One region of the Pseudomonas sp. PK-RTE-24 genome, then DNA from elsewhere that is predicted to be linked to it. Evidence: predicted binding sites of a transcription regulator. Region 1 holds the regulator's gene; each other region holds the start of a gene.
What was found. Region 1 encodes sigma-54, which starts transcription at its own class of promoters, with help from an activator protein. Its sites were predicted from a motif close to ANTGGCATNNANNTTGCTNT; they were not measured.
Positions count from the first base shown of each region.

Region 2: a site for sigma-54 is predicted at 4,533-4,552, ahead of glnA (type I glutamate--ammonia ligase). Genes of this name have one in related genera too.
Region 3: a site for sigma-54 is predicted at 2,525-2,544, ahead of flgB (flagellar basal body rod protein FlgB). Genes of this name have one in related genera too.

Region 1 covers NZ_CM133224.1:533,502-539,659, forward strand. Annotated here, with positions in the region: gene ACV8MC_RS02425 (KpsF/GutQ family sugar-phosphate isomerase) at 1-927, shown strand, start outside; gene ACV8MC_RS02430 (KdsC family phosphatase) at 927-1,451, shown strand; gene lptC (LPS export ABC transporter periplasmic protein LptC) at 1,460-2,032, shown strand; gene lptA (lipopolysaccharide transport periplasmic protein LptA) at 2,019-2,564, shown strand; gene lptB (LPS export ABC transporter ATP-binding protein) at 2,564-3,289, shown strand; gene ACV8MC_RS02450 (RNA polymerase factor sigma-54) at 3,456-4,946, shown strand; gene hpf (ribosome hibernation-promoting factor, HPF/YfiA family) at 5,020-5,328, shown strand; gene ptsN (PTS IIA-like nitrogen regulatory protein PtsN) at 5,340-5,804, shown strand; gene rapZ (RNase adapter RapZ) at 5,807-6,158, shown strand, end outside.
Region 2 covers NZ_CM133224.1:1,130,412-1,136,569, forward strand. Annotated here, with positions in the region: gene ACV8MC_RS04925 (YkgJ family cysteine cluster protein) at 250-687, shown strand; gene typA (translational GTPase TypA) at 904-2,724, opposite strand; gene thiI (tRNA uracil 4-sulfurtransferase ThiI) at 2,864-4,318, opposite strand; gene glnA (type I glutamate--ammonia ligase) at 4,646-6,052, shown strand.
Region 3 covers NZ_CM133224.1:3,074,264-3,080,421, reverse strand. Annotated here, with positions in the region: gene flgE (flagellar hook protein FlgE) at 1-851, opposite strand, end outside; gene flgD (flagellar hook assembly protein FlgD) at 883-1,611, opposite strand; gene flgC (flagellar basal body rod protein FlgC) at 1,627-2,070, opposite strand; gene flgB (flagellar basal body rod protein FlgB) at 2,074-2,484, opposite strand; gene cheR (protein-glutamate O-methyltransferase CheR) at 2,844-3,671, opposite strand; gene ACV8MC_RS13800 (chemotaxis protein CheV) at 3,718-4,650, opposite strand; gene flgA (flagellar basal body P-ring formation chaperone FlgA) at 4,733-5,494, shown strand; gene flgM (flagellar biosynthesis anti-sigma factor FlgM) at 5,657-5,983, shown strand; gene ACV8MC_RS13785 (flagella synthesis protein FlgN) at 6,032-6,158, shown strand, end outside.

The DNA of each region.
Region 1 (6,158 bases):
CTCGAAGTGGAAGCCGTCCAAGGCTTGATGGCCCATATCGACGCCGATTTCGTACGCGCTTGCGAGATGATTCTGGCCAGCAAGGGCCGTGTGGTCGTGGTCGGCATGGGCAAATCCGGGCACGTCGGCAACAAGATCGCCGCCACCCTGGCCAGCACCGGTACTCCTGCGTTTTTCGTGCATCCGGCCGAAGCCAGCCACGGCGACATGGGCATGATCACCCGCGACGATGTGATTCTGGCCCTGTCGAACTCCGGCTCGACCAACGAAATCGTAACGCTGCTGCCATTGATCAAACGCCTGGGTATCCAGCTGATCAGCGTCACCGGCAATCCACAGTCGCCATTGGCGAAGGCTGCCGAGGTCAATCTCAATGTGCATGTCGAGCACGAAGCCTGCCCGCTGAATCTGGCACCGACCTCTTCGACCACGGCCGCACTGGTCATGGGCGATGCCCTGGCCGTGGCGCTGCTGGAAGCTCGTGGTTTCACCGCTGAAGATTTCGCGTTCTCGCATCCTGGCGGTGCCCTTGGCCGTCGCCTGCTGCTGAAAGTCGAAAACGTCATGCACGCCGGACAGGAGCTGCCGCAGGTACAACGCGGTACCCTGCTCAAGGACGCGCTGATGGAAATGACCCGCAAGGGTCTGGGCATGACCGCTATTATTGAGGCCGATGGCAAGCTCGCCGGGATCTTCACCGACGGTGATTTGCGCCGCACGCTGGATCGCGCCATCGACATCCGCAGCGCCACCATCGACCAGGTGATGACTGCACACGGCAAGACCGCCCGGCCCGACATGCTCGCCGCCGAAGCCCTGAAAATCATGGAAGACCATCGAATCAACGCCCTGGTAGTCGTCGACGAGGAGGATCGCCCGATCGGCGCCTTCAACCTCTCCGATCTGCTGCGCGCAGGAGTCATGTAATGAGCAACGATCTGCTGCAACGCGGCAAAGCGATCAAACTGGCAGTGTTCGACGTCGACGGTGTGCTCACCGACGGGCGCCTGTACTTCCTCGAAGACGGCAGCGAGTTCAAGACCTTCAACACGCTCGACGGCCAGGGCATCAAGATGCTGATGAATGCCGGCGTGCAGACGGCGATCATCAGTGGTCGCAAGACCCCGGTGGTCGAGCGCCGCGCGAAAAACCTCGGCATCCCGCATCTGTTTCAGGGGCGCGAGGACAAACTGGTGGTACTCGACGGTCTGCTCGCGCAACTGGGCCTAAGCTATGAAGAAGTCGCCTATCTCGGTGACGATCTGCCAGACTTGCCGGTGATCCGCCGTGTAGGGCTGGGCATGGCGGTGGCCAACGCTGCCGATTTCGTCCGCGAACACGCCCACGGCGTTACCCGCGCCCGTGGCGGCGAAGGTGCCGCCCGCGAATTCTGCGAATTGATCCTGCGCGCCCAGGGCCGCCTCGAAGCGGCCAACGCCGCGTACCTGTGAGCCTGACCATGTTTAGCAAAAAGTTTCGCAATTTCCTGCTGTTCGGCTGCATCGCGGCGATTTTCGCTGCGGTCGGCTACTGGAACATCAGCCCGGAGCGCTTCCTCGACAAGCCGCCGGTCTCGGCCGCCGAGAATCCGATCGACTGGTACGCGACCAACACGCATACCATTCAATACCTGCCCGACGGCAAGGTGCAGTACGAGATGACCTCCGACAAGGCCGAGCACGTCAAGGCCACCGATGTCACTCTGGTAACCAAGCCTGATTTGAACATGTACCGCGGCACCGACTTCCCGTGGCACGTGACCAGCGAGCGCGGCGAAGTGAATTCGGGCGGCACCGAAGTTGAATTGATCGATTCGGTACGCGTACAGCGCACCGATGAGAAACAGCGCGGCACCCTGATCACCAGCACCCGCATGACCGTGTTCCCGCAGCAAGAATATGCGCAGACCGCGCAACCCGTTAGAATCGAGGGCGCTGGCGGCGTATCGACTGGCGTCGGAATGAAAGCGTACCTGAAGGACAGCAGGATACACCTGCAATCGAACGTAAGAGGACAGTATGAGGCTCGTTAAAACCCTCCCTATTTTGCTCAGTCTGGGCGCAGCACTGGGAAGCGCGAGCGCCTGGTCCCTGCCGAACGATCAGCAGCAGCCTATCCGCATTCAGGCCGACGACGCCCAACTGGACGACAAGAATGGCATCGCCACCTATAAAGGTGACGTGATCATTACCCAAGGCTCGATGATCGTTAAAGGCAACACCGTGACCATGACGCGCGCGCCCAATGGCGACATCGACGTGGTGACCTCGGTAGGCAACCTGGCTTACTTCGAGCAGTTGCAGACCCAGGGCGACGCCAACCCGGTCAAGGGCTACGGCGTGACGATTCAATACCACGCCCAGCAGAACCGGGTGGTGCTGATCGACAAGGCCAAGGTTATCGACAAGGATAACAACGTCACCCAGGGCGAAAAAATCGTCTACGACACCGTGAAGAAACTGGCCAGCGCCGGTCGCGCCACGGGCAGCAAGGTCACCGAATCGCGTCCGCGCATCGACATGGTGATCCAGCCGAAGAAGAAAACCGAAGAGAAATCCCAGTAATGGCAACTCTGAAAGCTCAGCATCTGGCCAAGGCCTATAAAAGCCGCCAGGTCGTGCGTGACGTCAGCCTGTCGATCGACAGCGGGCAGATCGTCGGCTTGCTCGGCCCGAACGGCGCCGGCAAGACTACGTGCTTCTACATGATCGTTGGCCTGGTGCAGGCAGATCAGGGCCGTGTGCTGATCGATGATCTGGACGTCAGCCACCAGCCGATGCACGGCCGCGCCAAGGCCGGTATCGGCTATCTGCCGCAAGAAGCGTCGATCTTCCGCAAACTGTCGGTCGCCGACAACATCATGGCGATCCTCGAGACCCGTCCGGAGCTGGACAAGGCCGGTCGTCGCAAGGAGCTGGAAAGCCTGCTGCAGGAATTCCACATCAGCCACATCCGCGACAACCTCGGCATGAGCCTGTCCGGCGGTGAGCGTCGCCGGGTGGAAATCGCTCGCGCCCTGGCCACTGCACCCAAGTTCATCCTGCTCGACGAACCGTTCGCCGGTGTCGACCCGATCTCGGTCGGCGACATCAAGCAGATCATCCATCACCTCAAGGCCAAGGGCATCGGTGTGCTGATCACCGACCACAACGTGCGTGAGACGCTGGATATCTGCGAAACCGCTTACATCGTCAACGACGGTCAACTGATCGCTGAAGGCGATGCCGAGACCATCCTGGCCAACGATCTGGTCAAGGAAGTGTATCTGGGTCACGAGTTCCGCCTGTAAGCGCGACAGCGCTGTATCGATTCAAGGCGCATTTATCCGCTTTAATTGTTACAGCGCTCTAGGCAAACACTTCAGTTTCAGGCATATAATTTGCTTAAGTTTGGCGCTTCGGCGCCCTGTAGTGGATGGCGCAAAGCGCCGGCGAATAAGGTGTTAAGCCCCTGCCATGAAACCATCGCTAGTCTTGAGAATGGGCCAGCAGCTGACGATGACACCGCAGCTGCAACAGGCCATCCGCCTGCTCCAATTGTCGACCCTGGACCTGCAACAGGAGATCCAGGAGGCTCTGGAATCCAATCCGATGCTCGAGCGCCAGGAAGAAGGCGACGACTTCGACAATGCCGATCCGCTGGCCGACAACGCCGAACAGAAGCCCGCCGAAATCCAGGAACCCTCCTACCAGGAAACCGCCCCGACGGTGGATAACCTCGAGGATGGCGATTGGAACGAGCGTATCCCCAACGAACTGCCAGTGGATACTGCCTGGGAAGACGTCTACCAGACCAGCGCCAGCAGCCTGCCGAGCAGCGATGACGATGAGTGGGATTTCACCACCCGCACGTCGGCCGGCGAGAGCCTGCAAAGCCATCTGCTCTGGCAACTGAACCTGGCACCGATGTCCGACACCGATCGCCTGATCGCCGTGACTCTGATCGACTGCATCAACAATCAGGGCTATCTGGACGAAACACTCGAAGAGATTCTTGAAGCGTTCGACCCGGAACTGGACATCGAGCTCGACGAAATCGAAGCTGTCCTGCATCGCATCCAGCAATTCGAGCCCGCCGGTATCGGCGCACGCAACCTCAGCGAATGCCTGCTGCTGCAATTGCGCCAGCTGCCCGCGAAGACGCCGTGGCTGACCGAGGCCAAGCGTCTGGTCGCCGATTACATCGACCTGCTCGGCAGCCGCGATTACAGCCAGTTGATGCGCCGGATGAAGCTCAAGGAAGACGAGCTGCGCCAGGTCATCGAACTGGTGCAGAGCCTCAATCCGCGTCCCGGCTCACAGATCGAGTCGACCGAAGCCGAATACGTCATTCCCGACGTGATCGTGCGCAAGGACAACGAGCGCTGGCTGGTCGAGCTGAACCAGGAATCGGTGCCTCGCCTGCGCGTCAACGCCCAGTACGCCGGTTTTGTGAAGCGTGCCGACACCAGCGCCGACAACACTTTCATGCGCAACCAGTTGCAGGAGGCCCGCTGGTTCATCAAGAGCCTGCAGAGCCGCAACGAAACCCTGATGAAAGTGGCCACGCAGATCGTCGAACATCAGCGCGGCTTCCTCGAGTACGGCGACGAAGCAATGAAGCCGTTGGTATTGCATGACATCGCCGAAGCGGTCGGCATGCACGAATCGACGATTTCCCGGGTGACCACACAAAAATTCATGCATACCCCGCGCGGTATTTATGAGCTGAAATACTTTTTCTCCAGCCACGTCAGCACCTCCGAAGGCGGCGAATGCTCGTCCACGGCGATCCGCGCGATCATCAAGAAACTGGTCGCTGCGGAAAATCAGAAAAAGCCGTTGAGTGACAGCAAGATCGCTGGTTTACTGGAGGCACAAGGCATTCAGGTGGCTCGCCGCACCGTCGCCAAGTACCGCGAATCCCTCGGAATCGCGCCTTCGAGCGAACGCAAGCGGTTGATGTAAGCCACGTTACAGCGTTCCAGTGGCAGGCTTTTCGGCCTGCCGCTTTATGCACTGGCAACGAAGGAGAAGCTGTATGCAAGTCAACATCAGTGGACACCAACTGGAAGTGACCCAACCTCTGCGTTCCTACATCGAGGAAAAACTCCAGCGACTGGAGCGACATTTCGACAAGATCACCAACGTGCAGGTCACGATGTGCGTCGAAAAGCTGAAACAGAAGATCGAAGCCACCTTGCATATCCCCGGCAGTGAAGTGGTCGCAAACGCAGAAGATACCGACATGTACGCTGCGATCGACTCACTTACCGACAAGCTGGATCGCCAACTCAAAAAGCATAAGGAAAAGACCCAGAGCCTCCTCCAGGGCGCGACCGGTCGTTAACACCCCTATCCATGATCCGACTTGAAACCATCCTGACCCCCGGCCGTTCCCAAGTGAACGCGCCGGGCGGCAGCAAGAAAAAAGCCCTCGAACAGATTGCCAACCTGATCCACCGCGAAGTGCCGGATCTGGCGATGCAGGATGTCTTCGAGGCGCTGATCGCCCGTGAAAAACTCGGCTCCACCGGTTTTGGCAACGGCATCGCCATTCCCCACTGCCGCCTCAAGGGCTGCGCGGGGCCAGTGAGCGCCCTGCTGCACCTCGAAGCCCCGATCGATTTCGACGCCATCGACGGCGCTCCGGTGGACCTGTTGTTCGTACTGCTGGTCCCGGAAGCCGCAACCGACGCGCATCTGGAGTTGTTGCGCCAGATCGCCAGCATGCTCGACCGCAAGGAAGTGCGCGACAAATTGCGCAGCGCTCCGAGCAATGAAGCCTTGTACCAGGTCGTACTGGACGAGCAGAACGGGCACTAATCATGCGTTTGATCATTGTCAGTGGCCGTTCGGGCTCGGGTAAAAGTACCGCCCTGAATGTCCTTGAGGACAACGGCTACTACTGCATCGACAATCTGCCGGCCGGTTTGCTGCCGGAACTGGCCGAGCGAGCGCTGATTCACACAGAACTGGCGCAGCCGCTGGTCGCCGTGTCGATCGATGCGCGCAACCTGCCCAGCCATCTGTCACGTTTCCCTGAGTTGCTCGAAGACGTGCGTGCCAAGCATATCAAGTGCGATGTGCTGTACCTGGACGCCGATGAAGAAACCCTGCTCAAGCGTTTTTCCGAGACCCGTCGTCGTCACCCGCTGAGCAACGCCAATCGCTCACTGG
Region 2 (6,158 bases), 600 kb from region 1:
TCGAGCGAGCGGGAATTTTCTGAGCCTAGACGGTCTGACCGGCGGTAACGGCTCTGGTTCGGCAGTATTTGCCCGGACTGTGCACCAGTCCGACATAACCCTGGCGGATGAACCAATGAATGCAGGGGCCGTGCCGTCCTGTCGGGCAAATTGCAGTCGTTGCGAAAATATCCGGCGAAAGGTTGTTCAAAATTCCACCGCTCCCGGTATGATCGCGCGCCCTGATGCATACACACCTGGTAACTCCCGATGATGAAGCCCAACCTGATCGCCGCCGCCGAGATTGATCGTCTCGATACGTGGGCCAAATACTCGGCGCCGATGTGCGGCTCGTGCATGTCCAGCTGCTGCACGCTGCCGGTCGAAGTGAAGATCAAGGATCTGGTGCGCATCGGCGTGGTCGACGAGTTCGAACTGGGCGATCCGCCAAAGAACATCGCCAAGCGTCTGCAAAAGGAAGGTCTGGTCGAGCGCTTCAATCAGAAGTCGGGGATCTTCACCCTGCAGCGCATGAGCAACAACGACTGCTATTACCTGGATCGTAAAACCCGCCTGTGCACCATTTATGACAAGCGCCCGGACACCTGCCGCAACCATCCGAAGATCGGCCCGCGGCCAGGGTATTGCGCTTATAAGCCGAAAGAAGTCGAGCGGGTGCAGAATTTCCGGGCCATCGACAAATTTTGATCGCTGGGGAAGTTTTCGGCGGCTGATCGGCCGCTTTCGCGAGCAGGCTCGCTCCCACAATAGAGATCAGTGAACACGGATTTTGTGTGCACCCGAAATCCCACTGTGGGAGCGAGCCTGCTCGCGAAAGGGCCAGTGCAAACACTGCATAAACGCCAGACAAACAAAAACGCCCCCGGTCTCGCGACCGGGGGCGTTTTCTATTCCAGGGCTAGATTACGCCTTGGCTTTCTTGGCAGCGCGGGTACGCTCGCTTTCGTCGAGGATCTTCTTGCGAAGACGGATCGACTTAGGAGTGACTTCGCACAGCTCGTCTTCCTGGATGTATTCCAGAGCCTGTTCCAGGGTGAAGCGAACAGGTGGAACCAGAGCGATGGTTTCGTCTTTACCCGAAGCACGCATGTTGTCGAGCTTCTTGCCTTTGGTTGGGTTGACACCCAGGTCGTTGTCGCGGCTGTTCTGACCAACGATCTGACCGTTGTAGATCTCCTGGCCGTGTTCTACGAACAGCTTGCCACGGGCCTGCAGGGTTTCCAGCGAGTAGGTCAGAGCCTTGCCGGTTTCAACCGAAACCAGAACGCCGTTCTGACGGCCGGACATGTGGCCCGACTTCACTGGAGCGTAACGGTCGAAGATCGAGGTCAGGATGCCAGCACCGTTGGTCAGGGTCAGGAACTGGTTACGGAAACCGATCAGACCGCGAGCAGGGATGTTGTATTCCAGACGAACACGGCCCTTGCCATCCGGCACCATGTTGCTCAGGTCGCCCTTACGCAGACCCATCTCTTCCATGACCTTGCCCTGGGATTCTTCAGGGATGTCGATGGTGACGTTTTCGAACGGTTCCTGCTTCACGCCGTCGACTTCACGGATGATCACTTCAGGACGGCCCAGGGCCAGCTCGAAGCCTTCGCGACGCATGGTTTCGATCAGTACCGAGAGGTGCAGCTCACCACGGCCGGAAACCTTGAACTTGTCAGCCGAGTCGCCTTCTTCAACGCGCAGTGCAACGTTGTACAGCAGCTCTTTGTCCAGACGATCCTTGATGTTACGGGAGGTCACGAACTTGCCTTCTTTACCGCAGAATGGCGAGTCGTTTACCTGGAAGGTCATGGAAACGGTTGGCTCGTCAACGGTCAGCGGCTTCATCGCCTCGACGGTGTTGATATCGCACAGAGTGTCCGAGATGAACAGCTCGTCGAAGCCGCTGATGCAGACGATGTCGCCAGCTGCTGCTTCGTCAACGTCGATGCGGTGCAGACCGTGGTGACCCATCAGCTTCAGGATACGACCGTTGCGACGCTTGCCGTCGGCGCTGATAGCGACAACCGGGGTGTTCGGCTTGACGCGACCACGGGCGATACGGCCAACACCGATAACACCCAGGAAGCTGTTGTAGTCCAGAGCGGAGATCTGCATCTGGAACGGACCGTCACGATCAACGGCCGGAGGCGGAACGTGGTCGACTACTGCCTGGTACAGCGGAGTCATGTCTTCCGCCATGGCGGTGTGGTCCAGACCGGCAATACCGTTCAGGGCCGAAGCGTAAACAACCTGGAAGTCCAGTTGTTCTTCGGTCGCACCGAGGTTGTCGAACAGGTCGAAGATCTGGTCCAGAACCCAGTCCGGACGCGCGCCTGGACGGTCAACCTTGTTGATCACCACGATTGGACGCAGGCCGGCTTCGAAAGCCTTCTTGGTCACGAAACGGGTTTGCGGCATAGGGCCGTCTTGAGCGTCAACCAGCAGCAGAACGGAGTCGACCATCGACATTACGCGTTCAACTTCGCCGCCGAAGTCGGCGTGGCCCGGGGTGTCCACGATGTTGATGTGGTAGCCGTTCCAGTTGATGGCGGTGTTCTTCGCCAGAATGGTAATACCGCGCTCTTTTTCCTGGTCGTTGGAGTCCATCACGCGCTCGTCGTTGAGCTCGTTGCGCTCCAGGGTGCCGGATTGACGCAGGAGTTTGTCTACCAGGGTGGTTTTACCGTGGTCAACGTGGGCAATGATGGCGATGTTGCGTAGATTTTCGATCACTTGTGTATCTCGATCAGAGGATTCGGTTTGCTGACAAGTCATGGCAGCGATTAGCAGTAGTGTCCGGCATGGCCGTTACAGCTTGACGGCGGTGTCGGGGGGCCGGTGACGCAGGCCACAGGCAAACAGCCCCGGGCACTTAGCTCGGTCGATAAACGCGCACATTGGCATGCCCCTCACTGAGCAAATGGTGGGCATGCAGGCGACTCATCACGCCTTTGTCGCAATACAGCAGGTACTGGCGAGTAGGGTCCAGTTCCTTGAAACGTGCGTTCACTGCATAGAACGGCATCGTCTGTACCTCTATGCCGGCGAGCTCCAGCGGGTCATCCTCGGCGGCATCCGGGTGGCGGATGTCGATCACGATCTGACCGGCCAGCGCTTCGCTGACTTCTTCAATTTGCAAATCCTGGCCCAACTCGTCGATTACCCGATCGATCGGCACCAGTTTGGCGTTGGCGAGCGCACGCTCGAGTACCGCCATGTCGAATTCTTTCTCTTCGTGCTCAACCCGGCCACGCTTGGCGGCGGTCTTGGGGTTGACCGAAATCACGCCGCAGTATTCCGGCATGTGCCGGGCGAAATCGGCGGTGCCGATCTCGTTGGCAGTGTCGATGATGTCCTGCTTGTGCGCGACGATCAGCGGCCGCAGCACCAGCTTGTCGGTCACGCAGTCGATCACCGACAGGTTCGGCAGCGTCTGGCTCGACACCTGGGAGATCGCTTCACCGGTCACCAGTGCATCGATGTGCAGGCGTTCGGCGATCTCGGACGAGGCGCGCAACATCATACGCTTCAAAACCACGCCCATATGACTGTTATCGACTTTGCCGAGAATTTCGCCCAGCACTTCCTCGAACGGCACACTGACAAATAGCACGCGTTGCGAGCTGCCGTACTTCTTCCAGATGAAGTGCGCGACTTCCATCACGCCCAATTCGTGGGCACGCCCGCCGAGATTGAAGAAGCAGAAGTGCGCCATCAGGCCGCGACGCATGATCTGGTAAGCCGCCACGGTCGAATCGAAGCCGCCGGACATCAATACCAGCGTCTGCTCCAACGCGCCGAGCGGGTAGCCGCCGATGCCGTTGTGCTGGCTGTGAATCACGAACAACCGTTTGTCGCGAACTTCGATACGGACTTCGATTTGCGGTGCTTTAAGGTCGATTCCGGCCGCACCGCACTCGCGACGCAGCTTGCTGCCGACGTATTTTTCCACGTCCATCGAGCTGAAGGCATGCTTGCCTGCGCGCTTGCAGCGCACCGAGAAAATCTTCCCGGCCAGTGCATCGCCGTAGTGCTGTTTGCACTTTTCGGTGATGTCGTCGAAGTCGCCCAGCGGGTACTCGTCGATCTGCAGAAAATGCGCGATACCCGGCATGCAGGTCAGGCGCTCGCCCATCTCTTTCAAGGCTTTGGGGTCGGTAACGCGGGTTTCCAGCTCGAGATTGTCCCACACGCCGTTCACCACCACGGCCGGGTCCAGGTCACGGAGCACGGTGCGGATGTTCTTGGCCAACTGGCGGATGAATTTCGTCCGGACAGGTCGGCTTTTGATGGTGATCTCGGGGAAGACTTTTACGATAAGTTTCATGAAAACAGCGCGCGAACGGCCAGCCGAAAAAGGGGGGCGCGGATTATAGCGGAAATTGCTCAAGGTTTAACCAGTTAATGTGCAGAAGGTTTTGCTTGCACCAAAACAGGTCATTTCTGAATTTAAACGCAACATTAAGGGGCGGGATTTGTCGATTCAGTACCTCGCACGCCTTAATAAGCGTGAATTTGGGGCAAAAAACCCATGCTGGGGCACTGGCATGCAATTTGCTCCCTTGTGAGGCAGGTTGCCTTGGCAGAGTATTCGCGCCGGCATCACCATTATTAAGGGCATCCACTACCCGCCCTAATTCACCCGGAGGACACTATGTCGAAGTCGGTTCAACTCATCAAAGATCATGACGTCAAGTGGATTGATCTGCGCTTCACGGACACCAAAGGCACTCAGCACCACGTGACCATGCCGGCTCGCGATGCGCTGGATGACGACTTCTTCGAAGTCGGCAAGATGTTCGACGGTTCCTCCATCTCCGGCTGGAAAGGCATCGAAGCCTCCGACATGATCCTGATGCCGGTCGACGAAACGGCCGTGCTCGATCCGTTCACCGAAGACCCAACGCTGATTCTGGTGTGCGACATCATCGAGCCTTCGAGCATGCAAGGCTACGATCGCGACCCACGTGCGATCGCCAAGCGCGCCGAAGAGCACCTGAAAGCCACCGGTATCGGTGACACCGTATTCGCCGGTCCGGAGCCTGAGTTCTTCATCTTTGACTCGGTAAAATTCAAGTCGGACATCTCCGGCTCGATGTTCAAGATCTACTCCGAGCAAGGTTCGTGGATGTCCGACCAGGACATCGAAGGCGGCAACAAGGGTCACCGTCCAGGCGTGAAAGGCGGCTACTTCCCGGTTCCACCGTTCGACCACGACCACGAAATCCGTACCGCCATGTGCAACGCACTGGAAGAAATGGGTCAGTCGGTTGAAGTTCACCACCACGAAGTGGCGACTGCCGGCCAGAACGAAATCGGCGTCAAGTTCAACACCCTGGTGAAGAAGGCCGACGAAGTTCAGACCCTGAAATACGTTGTGCACAACGTTGCCGACGCTTACGGCCGCACCGCGACCTTCATGCCGAAGCCACTGTACGGCGACAACGGTTCGGGCATGCACGTACACATGTCGATCTGGAAAGACGGCAAGAACACCTTCGCAGGTGAAGGCTATGCCGGCCTGTCCGATACCGCTCTGTACTTCATCGGCGGCATCATCAAGCACGGTAAGGCCCTGAACGGCTTCACCAACCCGGCGACCAACTCCTACAAGCGTCTGGTGCCAGGCTTCGAAGCTCCGGTAATGCTGGCCTACTCGGCTCGCAACCGTTCCGCTTCGATCCGTATTCCTTACGTGTCGAGCCCGAAAGCCCGCCGTATCGAAGCACGCTTCCCGGATCCGGCTGCCAACCCGTACCTGGCTTTCGCAGCTCTGCTGATGGCCGGTCTGGACGGTATCCAGAACAAGATCCACCCAGGCGATGCCGCCGACAAGAACCTGTACGACCTGCCGCCTGAAGAGGCGAAAGAGATTCCACAGGTTTGCGGCAGCCTGAAAGAAGCCCTGGAAGAGCTGGACAAGGGCCGCGCGTTCCTGACCAAGGGCGGCGTGTTCTCCGACGACTTCATCGACGCTTACATCGCGCTGAAATCGGAAGAAGAAATCAAGGTTCGCACCTTCGTACACCCACTGGAATATGAGCTGTACTACAGCTGCTGATCCGGTAGCGCTGCGTAAAGCGGCGTGACACAAGAGGCCTCCTTCGGGAGGCCTTTTTTATTGCCCGGCGCAACGCATTTTCCATGTGGGAGCGAGCCTGCTCGCG
Region 3 (6,158 bases), 2.5 Mb from region 1:
ACAGTGCCCGGCACCCAGCCGGTCATCTTCAGATCGCTGCTGATGATCGGGTTGGCCGGATCCGCCGGGTTAGGCGTGCTCACCTGAACCAGCTTGCCGGAGCTGTCGAACGACAATGTCGAAGCAACCGGCGCAGTGGTCACAGGGTTGCTGCCGGTAGCGTCCGGGTTACGGCCATCGACCAGGGTGTAAACCTTCCAGGTGTTCCCGCCAGTCTTGACCATGTACTGGTCCATGACGTGGGCGTTGCCCTGGGTGTCATAGATCGGTGTGCTGAAGGACTTGGTGTAAGTCTCAGGCTTCGACGGATCAAACTTGACGGCGCTGGCGCCGGTATCAACGATCACTGGCGAAGACGAATTGAGGTTGATGCTCGAGGTCACCGCAGAAGACGACTTCGGCGCCAGGTTCGAAGTGTCGATCTTCAGATCGGTCAACACGCCGTTGATGATCTTGCCGTTGGCATCCACACCGTAACCCTGCAGACGCGAGGTGTAGTCGGTGTTGGTGATGTAACCGGCGTTGTCGACCTTGAACGTACCGGCACGGGTGTACGAGATCGAGCCGTTGTTGCTCATGGTGAAGAAGCCGGAACCGTTGATGCCCATGTCCAGCACGTTGCCAGTGTTGTTGATGTCACCCTGGGTGAACTGCTGGGAAACGTTGGCCAGGCGCACGCCGTTGCCGATCACTTTGCTGCCGCTGCCCAGACGAGTCGACGAATAGACGTCTTCGAATTCTGCGCGCGAGGATTTGAAACCGGCGGTGGCGACGTTGGCGATGTTGTTGCCGGTGACGTCGAGTTGTTTGTTGGCGGCATAGAGACCGCTAAGGCCGATGTTAAAAGACATGTTCCACTCCTTCGTGCCGGGTTAGTCGGCTCTATATACCAATGGTTTGTACTTTGGACAGGGCAACGGTGCCCTTGCCGGCCAGGTTGAGCATCAGCTCGCCACCGGTCTGGCTGATCGTCACGCTGTTGACGGTCGCCGGCAGGTAGGTCGCCAGGTCGGTCGCGGTGCCGTTGATCGGTGCGTTGGCCTTGAACGTGTAAGTGCCGACCGGAACCACGGTGCCGGCGGTGTCCTTGCCGTCCCAAGTGAAACTGGCATCGCCGGCAGCGCGGCTGCCCAGGTCGATGGTGCGCACGGTCTTGCCGTCCTTGTCGGTGATGGTCACGGTGCCGCCGGCAATCGACGAAGGCACGGTGACCGAACCGGTCAGGCCTTTGCTCGGGTCATCGAGCTGGGCGGTGTTGGTCTGCACGATCACGTTGCGACCGACCAGCGATGACGCTTGCAACGCCTGCGACGAGTTGTAGTTGCCGGCAAGGCCACTGACAGTGGAGTTCAGCGTGGTGATGCCTTCAAGGCTACTGAACTGCGCCAACTGCGCGACGAAAGCGCTGTTGTCCTGCGGGTCGAGCGGGTTCTGGTTTTTCAGCTGGGTGACCAGCAATTGCAGGAAAGCATCCTTGCCCAGCGCCTGGCCGCCGGTGGCACTGTTGGTCGCCGAAGCGATGCCGCCCGACGTCGTGCTGCTGGCCTTCTTCGACGAGTTGGCCAGGATGTCGTTCATGCTCAGGCTGCTGGTGGTATCCGTAACGCTCATGGCAGTCGCCCCTTATTACTGACCGAGGGTCAGTACCTTCTGCATCATGGTTTTGGCGGTGTTCATCATTTCCGCGTTGGTCTGGAACGAGCGGCTCGCGGAAATCATGTCAGCCATTTCTTCCACCACGTTGACGTTCGGGTAGTAGACGTAGCCCTTGGCGTCGGCGGCCGGATGGTTCGGCTCGTAGCGCGCTTCGAGGTTGCTCTGGTCTTCGACGACGCCAAGCACCTGCACGCCCTGCCCGGCCGCATCCTGGTTCTGGAACAGCGAATTGCTGCCGCCGGCCTGGCCGCCCTGAAACATGGTGGCGAACACCGGATGACGGGCGCGGTAGGTCTGGTCGATGCTCGACGAAACGGTTTCGGCGTTGGCGATGTTCGACGCCACGGTGTTCAGACGCGTGGTCTGCGCGCTCATGCCGCTGCCGGCAATGTTGAAAACGCTGGACAGGGACATGGATTATTCTCCGCGCAGGGCTGACACCAGCCCTTTGAATTTGCTGTTGAGCAAGGTGAAGCTGGCCTGGAAGCCGACGGCGTTTTCCGCGTAGTTCGACTGTTCCAGTTGAGCGTCGACGGTGTTCTGGTCGATCGAAGGCTGCATCGGCGTGCGATACATCAGCGACTCGTCGCCATTGCCCAGCCCTTCAGCCTCGATGTGCCGGCTGTTGGTCATGTTCAGGGCAAAGTGGCCGCCGGTCTTGGTCTTCTCGGTCTGTGCTTCGAGCACTTTGGAGAAATCCAGATCCCGCGCTTTGTAGTTCGGGGTGTCGGCGTTGGCGATGTTGTTGGCCAGCACTTCGGCACGCTGGGCGCGGAAGCCCAATGCCTTTTCGTGAATGCCCAGCGCTTTGTCGAAGCTGATGCTCATGTCGGGAACCTTCAGGTGACCGGTTTTTCGTACTTGAGCTTTAGCAAGCGCCGTGCCAAATGATCAAAGCCCCGTATTCCGGGGCTTTGTGCCGAACAGGCTAAGCGGCAATGCCAGAAAAGCGGCAACCGGTTACCGCCGGATGCCGCTTTTCTGCCGCTTGCCGTCGTTGCCAGGTCAGCGCAGATCCCTGTGGGAGCGAGCCTGCTCGCGAAGGCGGCGTGTCAGGCGCCAACTGTCTTATGGACAGACCGCTTTCGCGAGCAGGCTCGCTCCCACAGGGGATTCGTGGAAAATAATTCGGGCATAAAAAAAGGAGGCCTTTGCGGGCCTCCCGTTTTTGTATCAGCGCAAACCGCTTATTTCGCCTTGTAAATAATCCCCGGGCTGCACTGAACCATCTGGTAATGATCCGGCAATCCGTTCAGCGCTTCCGAAGCGCCAAGGAACAGATACCCGCCCGGCTTCAACGTGCTGTGAATGCGCAACAGGATGTCCTTCTTCACTTCGGCAGAGAAGTAGATCAGTACGTTGCGGCAGAACACGATGTCGAACTTGCCCAGCGCCGCGTAGCTGTCGAGCAGGTTGAACGAGCGGAATTCCACCCGGCTCTTGATCGGCGCCTTGACCACCCAGCGCCCCGGCCCTTTCGGGTCGAAGTAGCGTTGCAGGCGTTCCGGCGACAGACCGCGACCGATGGCCAGGCTGTCGTACTCGCCGGTTTTGCAGTTGTTGAGCATCAGGCCCGACAGATCGGTGGCAACGATCTGCACACCCATCTTCAACTGACCCAGGTTGCTGCGCTCGAACTCGTCGATCGACATCGACAGCGAGTACGGTTCCTGTCCCGACGAGCAGGCCGCCGACCAGATCCGCAGACGCTGGTTGGGGCTGGCCTTGATCGCTTCCGGCAGTACCTTGTTCTTCAAGACTTCAAACGGATAGGTGTCGCGAAACCACAGGGTTTCGTTGGTCGTCATGGCATCGACCACCTGCTCGCGCAAACCGCTGCGCGGCTGGGTCTGGATGCGCTGTACCAGCTCACCCAGGGACTTGATGCCTTGCTGCTCCATCAGTTTGTTGAGACGGCTCGAGACCAGATACTGCTTGTTTTCACCGAGCAGAATGCCACAGGCTTTTTCCAGGAAGACCCGGAACTGTTCGAAATCCAAATTACCCGTAGACAATGATGCCGCCTCTTAAATCGTGTTGACCGCCAGGGACAGAAGGTCCCTAGCTGATATCTGCTGCTTTGATCCGGTCGACTACCCGGGATGCGAGGTCATCAGGACGGAATTTGGCCAGAAAGTCATCAGCACCGACTTTCTTCACCATCGCCTGATTGAATACCCCCGACAACGAAGTATGCAGGATGATATGGAGCTTTTGCATGCGTGCGTCGCCGCGGATTTCCGCCGTCAGGGTGTACCCGTCCATCTCCGGCATCTCGATGTCGGAAATCATCATCAGGAACTCTTCTTCCGGCTTCTTGCCCTCGTCGACCAGCTTGCGCAGGTAATCCAGCGCCTGCTTGCCGTCGTTCAGCGCCACCACTTCGACACCGATGGTCTGCAGACAACGGGTGACCTGCTTGCGCGCCACCGACGAGTCATCGACCGTCAGCACCCGCAGCGACAACGCCTTGGTCTGCGTCTCGACATCGACCACGCCCACCGAAATCGCTTCCGGCGTCGGCGCCACTTCGGCCAGCACCTTCTCGACGTCGATGATTTCGACCAACTGGTTGTCGACCCGAGTCACAGCGGTCAGGTAGTGATCGCGACCGGTACCCTTGGGTGGCGGATGGATCTCTTCCCAGTTCATGTTGACGATGCGCTCCACCGAGCGGACCAGGAAACCCTGGGTCTTGGTGTTGTACTCCGTGATGATCACGAACGGACTGTTCTTGTCTTTCAACGCACCGGAGCCCGTTGCCATTGCCAGATCCAGGATCGGAATGGTCGCTCCCCGTATATTCGCTACCCCGCACACGACAGGACTGGATTTGGGCATCAACGTCAGGGACGGGCATTGCAACACTTCCCGTACCTTGAACACGTTGATCCCGTAGAGCTGCGGCCCGTCGAGACGGAACAACAGCAGCTCGAGGCGATTCTGCCCTACCAGTTGCGTGCGCTGGTTCACCGAATCCATTACACCAGCCATGCCCAGACTCCTACATCAACGCCAAGTGTTGTTGCGACGCACATTCATTGCTAAACGGCACGGCGCTTGCTTTTTAACTCGTATGAACGCTCAAACGACATTTTCCCGACGCCTGACATCTTCCCTTCGCAAAGGGCTTTGCGCGGTGTCCGCCGTTTGCTGCTTGCTTGCTGGCAGTCCTGCCCATGCAGATGCGGTTACCTTGCCTGATATGCTTATCGGCGTGACTCAGGGCTTTCTTGAATTCACCGTAGAAGACTATTTGGCTTCCAGTCAAACCGAAGGCCGCTACGAAATCGAAGTCAATCAGCTCGACCCGCGCATGCGCATGCCCATGTGCGACAAGGAATTGACAGCGACTCTGGAGAGCCCGGCACGCCCGCTGGGCCGCGTCACGGTGAAGGTTCGCTGCGAAGGCAGCTCGCCCTGGACGGTGTTCGTACCCGCTCAAGTCCGCCTGTTTCGCGATATCGTGACGACCACTCGTCCGCTGAAACGCGCCGGCATTATCGAGCCGCAGGACGTGACCTTGCGCGAGCGCGACGTCAGCACGATCAACCAGGGTTTCCTGACCTCTGTCGACGAAGCGATCGGGCAGAAACTTACCCGACCAACGGTCGCCGATCAGGTCATCACCCTGGTGCATCTGGAACAGGCCGAAGTGGTCCGCAAGGGTGATCAGGTGGTGATCACTGCGCGCAGCGGCACCCTTGCCGTACGCATGCCGGGGGAAGCGCTCTCCAATGGCGGGATGAAAGAACAGATTCGAGTAAAAAACCTTAATTCTCAGAGAGTTATCAAGGCGCAGGTGATTGCGCCGGGACAGGTCGAAGTGGCCATGTAAAAGCCTCGTGGAGAAAACTGGCGCCGATCCCGTCGCTTCCCTAAACTGTGCCGCAGCAGGTCTCGCAACGGCGCATGCAAGCTTATGGTTGATTGGGCCTAAAGTTTTTCAGGGGATAGCCGAAAACATGGCAAGCGTCCAAATTCCCAGAGGTTTTTTATCATGGTTATCGATTTCAACCGATTGAACAGTTCCTCGTCACTAACCGGCAGCACACGTACCAGCAACGCCAAGGAAAGCGCTGAAAACAGCCCCTCCGCGCCGCTGAATACCCAGGCCGAACAGGCCAATGTCGCCAAAAGCGGGGAGTCGGTACACCTCAGCAATGAGGCTCAACAGTTGCAGAAGGTCACTGACAAGCTGCGCGATCAGCCTGCTGTCGACAAAGCCCGTGTGGCCGAGTTGAAAGCCGCGATTGCCGATGGCAGCTATAAAGTCGACAGCAACCGTGTAGCCAGCAAACTGCTCAACTTCGAAGCCCAGCGCTAGGCTTTTGCCGGCGCCAGGCTTTTGGACGCTTAAACCCCAAGGCCAGCCATGCACGACACTAACTTATTGCAACTGATCAACGACGACTTTGCTCCAGCGCAACAATTGCTGGAGTTATTGCAAACCGAATCCCTCGCTTTGCATGGTCGCGACATGCCGTTGCTGGAAGAAATTC